Regions from separate parts of the Geobacillus sp. Y412MC52 genome, predicted to be linked through region 1. Evidence: a T-box and tRNA genes for the amino acid it is inferred to sense, from the RefSeq annotation. Region 1 holds a T-box; the other holds one or more tRNA genes.
What was found. A T-box is a leader RNA that pairs with one kind of tRNA and senses whether it is charged. The one in region 1 lies ahead of thrS (threonine--tRNA ligase), so its partner is inferred to be a tRNA-Thr.
Positions count from the first base shown of each region.

Region 2: it has a tRNA-Thr gene. The T-box ahead of thrS (threonine--tRNA ligase) is inferred to sense a tRNA for this amino acid. The anticodon was not compared.

Region 1 is NC_014915.1:2,808,111-2,812,525, forward strand. Features, by position in the region: ribosomal protein L20 leader region at 1-14, opposite strand, end outside; gene thrS (threonine--tRNA ligase) at 241-2,199, opposite strand; T-box leader at 2,259-2,489, opposite strand; gene ytxC (putative sporulation protein YtxC) at 2,535-3,410, opposite strand; gene dnaI (primosomal protein DnaI) at 3,758-4,415, opposite strand, start outside.
Region 2 is NC_014915.1:158,335-162,749, forward strand. Features, by position in the region: rRNA gene GYMC52_RS00905 (23S ribosomal RNA) at 1-1,492, shown strand, start outside; rRNA gene rrf (5S ribosomal RNA) at 1,731-1,847, shown strand; tRNA gene GYMC52_RS00920 (tRNA-Asn) at 2,004-2,078, shown strand; tRNA gene GYMC52_RS00925 (tRNA-Thr) at 2,086-2,161, shown strand; tRNA gene GYMC52_RS00930 (tRNA-Glu) at 2,172-2,243, shown strand; tRNA gene GYMC52_RS00935 (tRNA-Gln) at 2,358-2,432, shown strand; tRNA gene GYMC52_RS00940 (tRNA-Lys) at 2,996-3,071, shown strand; tRNA gene GYMC52_RS00945 (tRNA-Gly) at 3,076-3,147, shown strand; tRNA gene GYMC52_RS00950 (tRNA-Ala) at 3,154-3,226, shown strand; gene rocF (arginase) at 3,375-4,274, shown strand.

The DNA.
Region 1 (4,415 bases):
TTCTGCTTTTGTTACAAACAAGCAATCATTCCACTTTATACACTATACCACCTTGGCGATGGCATGTCAAGGAGCGGATCTTGATAAACACAACGCCCTTTATTATAGCGGATCAACATTCAATTGGCAAGAGAAAATCTTGTTCACGCCGCCATTTCTTTGAAAAACCGCCCATGACATGGGCCATCGCCACCGTTGCTTCCTTGTGGCGCTTGAACGTTTATGTCGCCTGTCAACGGTTTATTGCGCTTTCCCTAATCTTGTCCGTTTTTCCCGCACATCGTCAGCGAGCAAGGCCATAAACTCGTCAAGCCCCATCGTCCGGCTTTCTTTTTCTCCATAGCGGCGGACGTTGACCGCTCGCTCAGACACTTCTTTATCGCCGACAACGAGCATGTACGGGATTTTTTGCATTTGCGCTTCGCGGATTTTATAGCCGATTTTTTCGTCGCGCTCGTCGACTTCGACGCGGAAGCCGCGTTCTTTCAGCGTCCGCTGCACGTCATACGCGTAATCGAGGTGCGCCTCCGGCGACACGGGGATCACTTTGACTTGAACCGGGGCGAGCCATGTCGGAAACGCGCCTTTATACTCCTCGATGAGGAACGCGACAAACCGCTCCATCGTCGAGACGACGCCGCGATGGATGACGACCGGACGATGCGGCTTCCCATCCTCGCCAATGTACGTCAAATCAAAGCGCTCGGGCAACAGGAAGTCAAGCTGCACCGTCGAGAGCGTCTCGTCTTTGCCAAGCGCCGTGCGCACTTGCACATCGAGCTTCGGCCCGTAAAACGCCGCTTCCCCTTCCGCTTCGTAGTAGTCGAGGCCGAGCTCGTCCATGGCTTCCCGCAGCATGCGTTGGGCTTTTTCCCACATTTCATCGTCATCGTAATATTTTTCTTTGTCATGCGGATCGCGGTAAGACAAGCGGAACGAGTATTCCTCAATGCCGAAATCCTTATAGACTTCCAAAATCAAGTTGACGACGCGCTTGAACTCGTCTTTGATTTGGTCCGGGCGCACGAAAATGTGGGCGTCGTTGAGCGTCATGCCGCGGACGCGCTGCAGGCCGGTAAGCGCTCCAGACATTTCATAGCGGTGCATCGTGCCGAGCTCGGCGATGCGGATCGGCAGCTCGCGGTAGCTGTGCAGCTTGCTTTTGTAAATCATCATATGGTGCGGGCAGTTCATCGGACGAAGCACAAGTTCTTCGTTGTCCATCTCCATCGGCGGGAACATGTTTTCTTTGTAATGGTCCCAATGGCCCGATGTCTTGTACAGCTCGACGCTGCCGAGCACCGGTGTGTAGACATGATCGTATCCGAGCGCCACTTCTTTGTCGACGATGTACCGTTCGATAATGCGGCGGATCGTCGCTCCTTTCGGCAGCCATAGCGGCAAGCCTTGTCCGACTTGTTGCGATGTCGTAAACAGCTCAAGCTCTTTGCCGAGCTTCCGGTGATCGCGCTCTTTCGCTTCTTCAAGCAGGCGCAAATAACGATCCAAGTCTTCCTTTTTGAAAAAGGCCGTGCCGTAGATGCGCTGCAGCATTTTGTTGTTGCTGTCGCCGCGCCAGTAGGCCCCCGAGATGCTGAGCAGCTTGAACTCTTTGATTTTTCCAGTCGACGGCACGTGCACGCCGCGGCAAAGGTCGAAAAACTCGCCTTGCTCATAAATCGAAATCGGCTCGCCTTCCGGAATATCGGCGATCAACTCGAGCTTCAACTCATCGCCGATTTCTTCATACAGCCGGATGGCTTCTTCGCGGCTCACTTCTTTGCGGACGATGTCCAAATTTTCTTTGACAATCTTGCGCATTTCCGCTTCGATTTTCGGGAGGTCGTCTGGCGTCAGCTTATGCTCCATGTCGATATCATAGTAAAAGCCGTTTTCAATGACCGGACCGACGCCGAGCTTGACGTTGCCATACAGCCGCTTGATCGCCTGCGCCATTAAGTGGGCGGTGCTATGGCGCAAAATGTCAAGCGCCTCCGGCATGTCTTGGGTAATGATGACAAGCTCGCCATCTTCGTGAAGCGGCGTGCGCAAATCAACGAACCGGCCGTTCAGTTTGCCGGCGATCGCTTTTTTCTTCAGCCCCGGGCTGATCGAGGCAGCGACGTCTTCCGTCGTCGTCCCCTTCGGAAACTCCTTTTCCGCCCCATCTGGGAACGTGATGCGAATGACGTCTGGCATCGGCAATCACTCCTTTGTCATGATGATGAAAATGGAAAAATAAAAAAACTCCTCCCTCCTAAAGGGACGAGTTTTCATCGTGGTTCCACCCTTCTTCCCATGGCAACGCCTCGCCATGCCATGGCTCAACAAGAATAACGGTCGTCCACCGGCGGCAACTACTGGGCGTTGCGTTCGCTGCCGCAGCTCTGAGGGGGTAAGCGCATTTTTCGTGTTAGGAAGGTTCCAGCCGCTGCCTTCCCTCTCTGGAAACCGTAAAAATGCGCCCATGTCCTCGTCATCGCTTGTATTCATCCATATTCATGACGTCATTATAGCGAAAACAGCAGGAAAAATCAAGCTTCTCCCCCATTTCCAGCGTTGGCGGCAAACAAGCGGGAAAAATCGGCGCGGCGGCAGACGATCAGCCGTTCTTGAAACACGTTTTGCAGTGTCTGCACCATGCCGTCATCCGGATGATCGGTGTACAGCTCAATTTCCGCCGGAGCGAGCGAGACAAGCGGAGCGAGCACCGATGCATCAATATACATCGGCTGGCTGAAGACGAGATGGCGGTCGATCAACTGTCTCACTTCCGCCGCCGACAGCTCCCGCCGCTCGCTGTCGTAAAATACGAAGTGCGGCGGATCGTGCACCAAATACAGGCGCGGCCATTGCGGCGTCCGGCCAGCCAGGCAGTCGCGCAGCATTTGCACAAAATTTTGATACTCCTGCTCCAGCTTGTATTCATCAATCGCCAGCTCGACATAATGTTGGAGGCGCTCCATATACGGCTTTAACCGGAACGTAACGAACGAAGAAAACGAAAATGACAAGCCGTCGCGCAAAAAGGAGGCAAAAGCGTCGCGCAACATCACGGTGCGCGAGGCGGCAAACGCCGCGCTTTTCCGGTAATCGCGCCGCTCGCCGTCCAAAAACGAATGAGCGAGGGCCAAAATTTGCTGCTGTTCTTCGACGTCGCGGAAATAAAAAACATTGGCAATGATGGATAGCAGCAGCCGGTCTTCCATCACCTCCTGCATAAACGCCGTCATCGCTGGGATGATATGCTCCTCAAGCACACGCTTCTCCTCGCCCTGTATGTAAACCGCCACGGTTTTGTTCCCGTCATAAGCGGCATGAAACAGCGGACCGTCATCCGGTTGCCGGTGATCTAGCAGCCCAACCAATTTTTCCGCCTCGCTTGCCTCGTCAAAATGGATTTCGATCACCCGCTGTCCCCCCTTTAGCCCGAAAGGAATGCTTGGTTTATATATATGGGGACAACGGGCTGTTTAGACTAAAAAACCACAAAGCTTAGCGGCGTTCATTGTTCGAGGAGAGGGTGCCCCAAAAGGATCGGGATACCCTTTCTTATTACCGTATACAGGCATAAAACAATTAAATAAGAAACAATATGTTGTGTTTTGTTTAAGGGAAATTACCCTTTTGGGTCAGACCCAGTCGGCAAACGAACCGCTTGCCGACTACGGCAGAAAAGCTAGAAACAGAACCTGCTCAACTAGTTTTTATGGGTTAATCAACATGCCTGTGCAAACGGCAACGTTTCAAATCGCCTTTATATATTTTGCTCGCGGCGGTTCGGTCCAGTGATTTCAATCGGATAGGCCAAATAGCGGATTCGCTCCATAATGCGCGCCGCCTTCACCTTCTCTTCTTCGCCGCGCTGCGAATACGTCAAATGATGGGCGAGCTGCTGCATATCAAAGTTCGACGTGAAAAACGTCGGCAAGTTTTCAAACATCCGGTATTGCAAGATCGGGCCAAACACATCATCGCGCACCCAGCTTGACATCGCCTCCGCCCCAAGGTCATCGAGCATCAGCACCGGCACTTTTTTGATATAATCAAGCTTTTCGTTCATCGTCTGGTCTTGAAGCGAATGTTTCATCTCACGAAACAGCTCGGGCACGTAGACGATCAGCGACGAAACGTTTCGCTTCGCCAGCTCGTTGGCGATCGCGGCGAGCAAATACGTTTTGCCCACCCCAAACGATCCGTGCAAATACAAGCCTTTCATTTTTTTCCCTGGCTCGTATTCCGCCACAAACCGCTCGGCAAATCGGATCGCTTTGATCCGCCCATCGTCATTGAGATCGACGTCAGAGAGCGAAGCACGCAAGATTTCGCGCGGCATGAACATGCTTTGAATGAGCGACTCTTGCCGTTTTCGCTCGTCATGCTGCACTTTTTTTGGGCAACGGTCGTACTCAACG
Region 2 (4,415 bases), 980 kb from region 1:
TTCCTGTACCACCTTCTTCCCGTTTGAGCGATGGGGGGACGCAGGAGGATAGGGCGAGCAGGCGGCTGGAAGAGCCTGTCCAAGCCGTGAGGCTGATCCGCAGGCAAATCCGCGGATCATAAGGCTAAGCGGTGACGGCGACGGATGGATCCGGAAGTCCCCGATTTCACACTGCCAAGAAAAGCCTCTAGCGAGGGAAGAGGTGCCCGTACCGCAAACCGACACAGGTAGGCGAGGAGAGAATCCTAAGGCGCGCGGGAGAACTCTCGTTAAGGAACTCGGCAAAATGACCCCGTAACTTCGGGAGAAGGGGTGCTCTTTGGGGTGAAGAGCCCTGAAGAGCCGCAGTGAAAAGGCCCAAGCGACTGTTTATCAAAAACACAGGTCTCTGCGAAGCCGAAAGGCGACGTATAGGGGCTGACACCTGCCCGGTGCTGGAAGGTTAAGGGGAGCGCTTAGCGGAAGCGAAGGTGCGAACCGAAGCCCCAGTAAACGGCGGCCGTAACTATAACGGTCCTAAGGTAGCGAAATTCCTTGTCGGGTAAGTTCCGACCCGCACGAAAGGTGTAACGACTTGGGCGCTGTCTCAACGAGAGACCCGGTGAAATTATACTACCTGTGAAGATGCAGGTTACCCGCGACAGGACGGAAAGACCCCGTGGAGCTTTACTGCAGCCTGATATGGAATTTTGGTATCGCTTGTACAGGATAGGTGGGAGCCTGGGAAGCCGGAGCGCCAGCTTCGGTGGAGGCGACGGTGGGATACCACCCTGGCGGTATTGAAATTCTAACCCGCACCCCTTAACGGGGTGGGAGACAGTGTCAGGTGGGCAGTTTGACTGGGGCGGTCGCCTCCCAAAAGGTAACGGAGGCGCCCAAAGGTTCCCTCAGAATGGTTGGAAATCATTCGGAGAGTGCAAAGGCACAAGGGAGCTTGACTGCGAGACGGACAGGTCGAGCAGGGACGAAAGTCGGGCTTAGTGATCCGGTGGTTCCGCATGGAAGGGCCATCGCTCAACGGATAAAAGCTACCCCGGGGATAACAGGCTGATCTCCCCCAAGAGTCCACATCGACGGGGAGGTTTGGCACCTCGATGTCGGCTCATCGCATCCTGGGGCTGTAGTCGGTCCCAAGGGTTGGGCTGTTCGCCCATTAAAGCGGTACGCGAGCTGGGTTCAGAACGTCGTGAGACAGTTCGGTCCCTATCCGTCGCGGGCGGAGGAAATTTGAGAGGAGCTGTCCTTAGTACGAGAGGACCGGGATGGACGCACCGCTGGTGTACCAGTTGTCCCGCCAGGGGCACCGCTGGGTAGCTATGTGCGGACGGGATAAGCGCTGAAAGCATCTAAGCGTGAAGCCCCCCTCAAGATGAGATTTCCCACCGCGTGAAGCGGGTAAGATCCCTCGAAGATGACGAGGTCGATAGGTCCGAGGTGGAAGCGTGGCGACACGTGGAGCTGACGGATACTAATCGATCGAGGGCTTAACCAAGAAAAGCGCAGGCGAGCGGGTCGCCGCGACGGGCAAATGTTCTTCGCCTGCAGGGATGTTCACATCCCGAAGGCGAAGGTTATTTGACCCCGAGCGGCGGCGAGCCGGAGCTGGACAATGCGAAAAGCGCAGGCGAGCGGCTTCTTCCGACGGTTATCTAGTTTTGAAGGAATGAACATCCTGTTGACAAATCCAACAGGATGGATATAATAATTACTGTCCAAGATGATAACCATTGCCTAGTGGCTATGGCGGAGGGGAAACACCCGTTCCCATCCCGAACACGGAAGTTAAGCCCTCCAGCGCCGATGGTAGTTGGGGCCAGCGCCCCTGCAAGAGTAGGTCGCTGCTAGGCAATGTTTCATTATTCCGCAATAGTTCAGCGACGAGCTTCACATCTTCGAATTCGCTACGAGTTGCCTCGGCGCATCTCGCTTCCTTGAATTAGCTGGCAGAGGAAGAGGCAACGAGCACATTGGGAAGATGTGCATGACATATAGTTATTCATCATTCCGCAATAGCTCAGCGGTAGAGCAACCGGCTGTTAACCGGTAGGTCGTAGGTTCGAATCCTACTTGCGGAGCCATTTTTACGCTTCCATAGCTCAGTAGGTAGAGCACTTCCATGGTAAGGAAGAGGTCACCGGTTCGAGCCCGGTTGGAAGCTCCATTTATTTTCCGGCCCGTTGGTCAAGTGGTTAAGACACCGCCCTTTCACGGCGGTAACACGGGTTCGAATCCCGTACGGGTCACTTCATTTCGGCCAGTCGTCCTTTCAAGGATGATTGGCCGAAATGAAAAGTGTATACTTCCCTGATTGCTGAGATATAATAGCAATTGAATACAGCGTTTCTTTCTCATCGCGTTGGGCTATAGCCAAGCGGTAAGGCAACGGACTTTGACTCCGTGATGCGCTGGTTCGAATCCAGCTAGCCCAGCCATTATTTTTTTGTACATAAAAATGGTCATGAGCCATTAGCTTAGTGACGAGCGTTACATCGTCGAATAGGCATCGAGTTGCCCCGACGCATCTGCTTCCTTGAACAGGCTGGCAGAGGAAGGGGCAGCATACTTAGAGTGTTATCCTAACTATGAGCCATTAGCTCAGTAACGAGCGCTACATCTTCGAGTTTGCATCGAGTTGCCTCGACGCACTAGGCTTCCTTGAATTAGCTGGCAGAGGAAGAGGCAGGTAGAGCTAGGTAGTACCTAGAGTGTTATCCTAACTATGAGCCATTAGCTCAGTAACGAGCGCTACATCTTCGAGTTTGCTTCGAGTTGCCTCGACGCACTTGGCATCTTTGAATCGGCTGGGAGAGGAAGAGGCAGGTAGAGCTAGGTAGTACCTAGAGTGTATACCCAACCATGAGCCATTAGCTCAGTAACGAGCGCTACATCTTTGAGTTTGCTTCGAGTTGCCTCGACGCACTTGGCATCTTTGAATCGGCTGGGAGAGGAAGAGGCAGGTAGAGCTAGGTAGTACCTAGAGTGTATACCCAACCATGAGCCATTAGCTCAGTAGGTAGAGCATCTGACTTTTAATCAGAGGGTCGGAGGTTCGAGTCCTCCATGGCTCACCATAGCGCGGAAGTAGTTCAGTGGTAGAACACCACCTTGCCAAGGTGGGGGTCGCGGGTTCGAGTCCCGTCTTCCGCTTGGGGCGGGGCCTTAGCTCAGCTGGGAGAGCGCCTGCTTTGCACGCAGGAGGTCATCGGTTCGATCCCGATAGGCTCCATCAAGAGCAGACTGCTTGACAACCAAAAGCAGCCTGTTCTTTTTTGTTATATCGGTATAAATATTCAAAATTTTGTCAAGTTGAGTCATCCCCTTTCTTTCCTCTACAATAAAGACGTAACAGGAACCGGAAAGGAGTGGGAGACAGCATGAAGCCAATTTCAATTATCGGGGTTCCGATGGATTTAGGGCAGACACGCCGCGGCGTTGATATGGGGCCGAGCGCAATGCGTTATGCAGGCGTCATCGAACGTCTGGAACATCTTCATTACGATATTGAAGATTTGGGAGATATTCCGATTGGGAAAGCAGAGCGGTTGCACGAGCAAGGAGATTCACGGTTGCGCAATTTGAAAGCGGTTGCGGAGGCGAATGAGAAACTCGCGGCGGCGGTTGACCAAGTCGTTCAGCGGGGGCGCTTCCCACTTGTGCTGGGCGGCGACCATAGCATCGCCATTGGCACGCTCGCCGGGGTGGCGAAACATTATGAGCGGCTTGGAGTGATCTGGTATGACGCGCACGGCGACGTCAACACCGAGGAAACGTCGCCGTCTGGAAACATTCATGGCATGCCGCTGGCGGCGAGCCTCGGGTTTGGCCATCCGGCGCTGACGCAAATCGGCGGATACAGCCCCAAAATCAAGCCGGAACATGTCGTGTTGATCGGCGTCCGTTCCCTTGATGAAGGGGAGAAGAAGTTTATTCGCGAAAAAGGAATCAAAATTTACACGATGCATGAGGTTGATCGGCTCGGAATGACAAGGGTGATGGAAGAAACGATCACCTATTTAAAAGAACGAACGGATGGCGTTCATTTGTCGCTTGACTTGGATGGCCTTGACCCAAGCGACGCACCGGGAGTCGGAACGCCTGTCATTGGAGGATTGACATACCGCGAAAGCCATTTGGCGATGGAGATGCTGGCCGAAGCACAAATCATCACTTCAGCGGAATTTGTCGAAGTGAACCCGATCTTGGATGAGCGGAACAAAACAGCATCAGTTGCTGTAGCGCTGATGGGGTCGTTGTTTGGTGAAAAGCTCATTTAATGCATGTGGGCAAAGAGGGTTGGTTGCGGGATTCACGGATATGATGATGATTTGTTCCCGCTGTTTGTGAAAGAGGGGCTGCCATTTGTTTGGCGTCCCCTCTTTTTCAGTTGTATGATACAATAAATATGTTGCATGAAA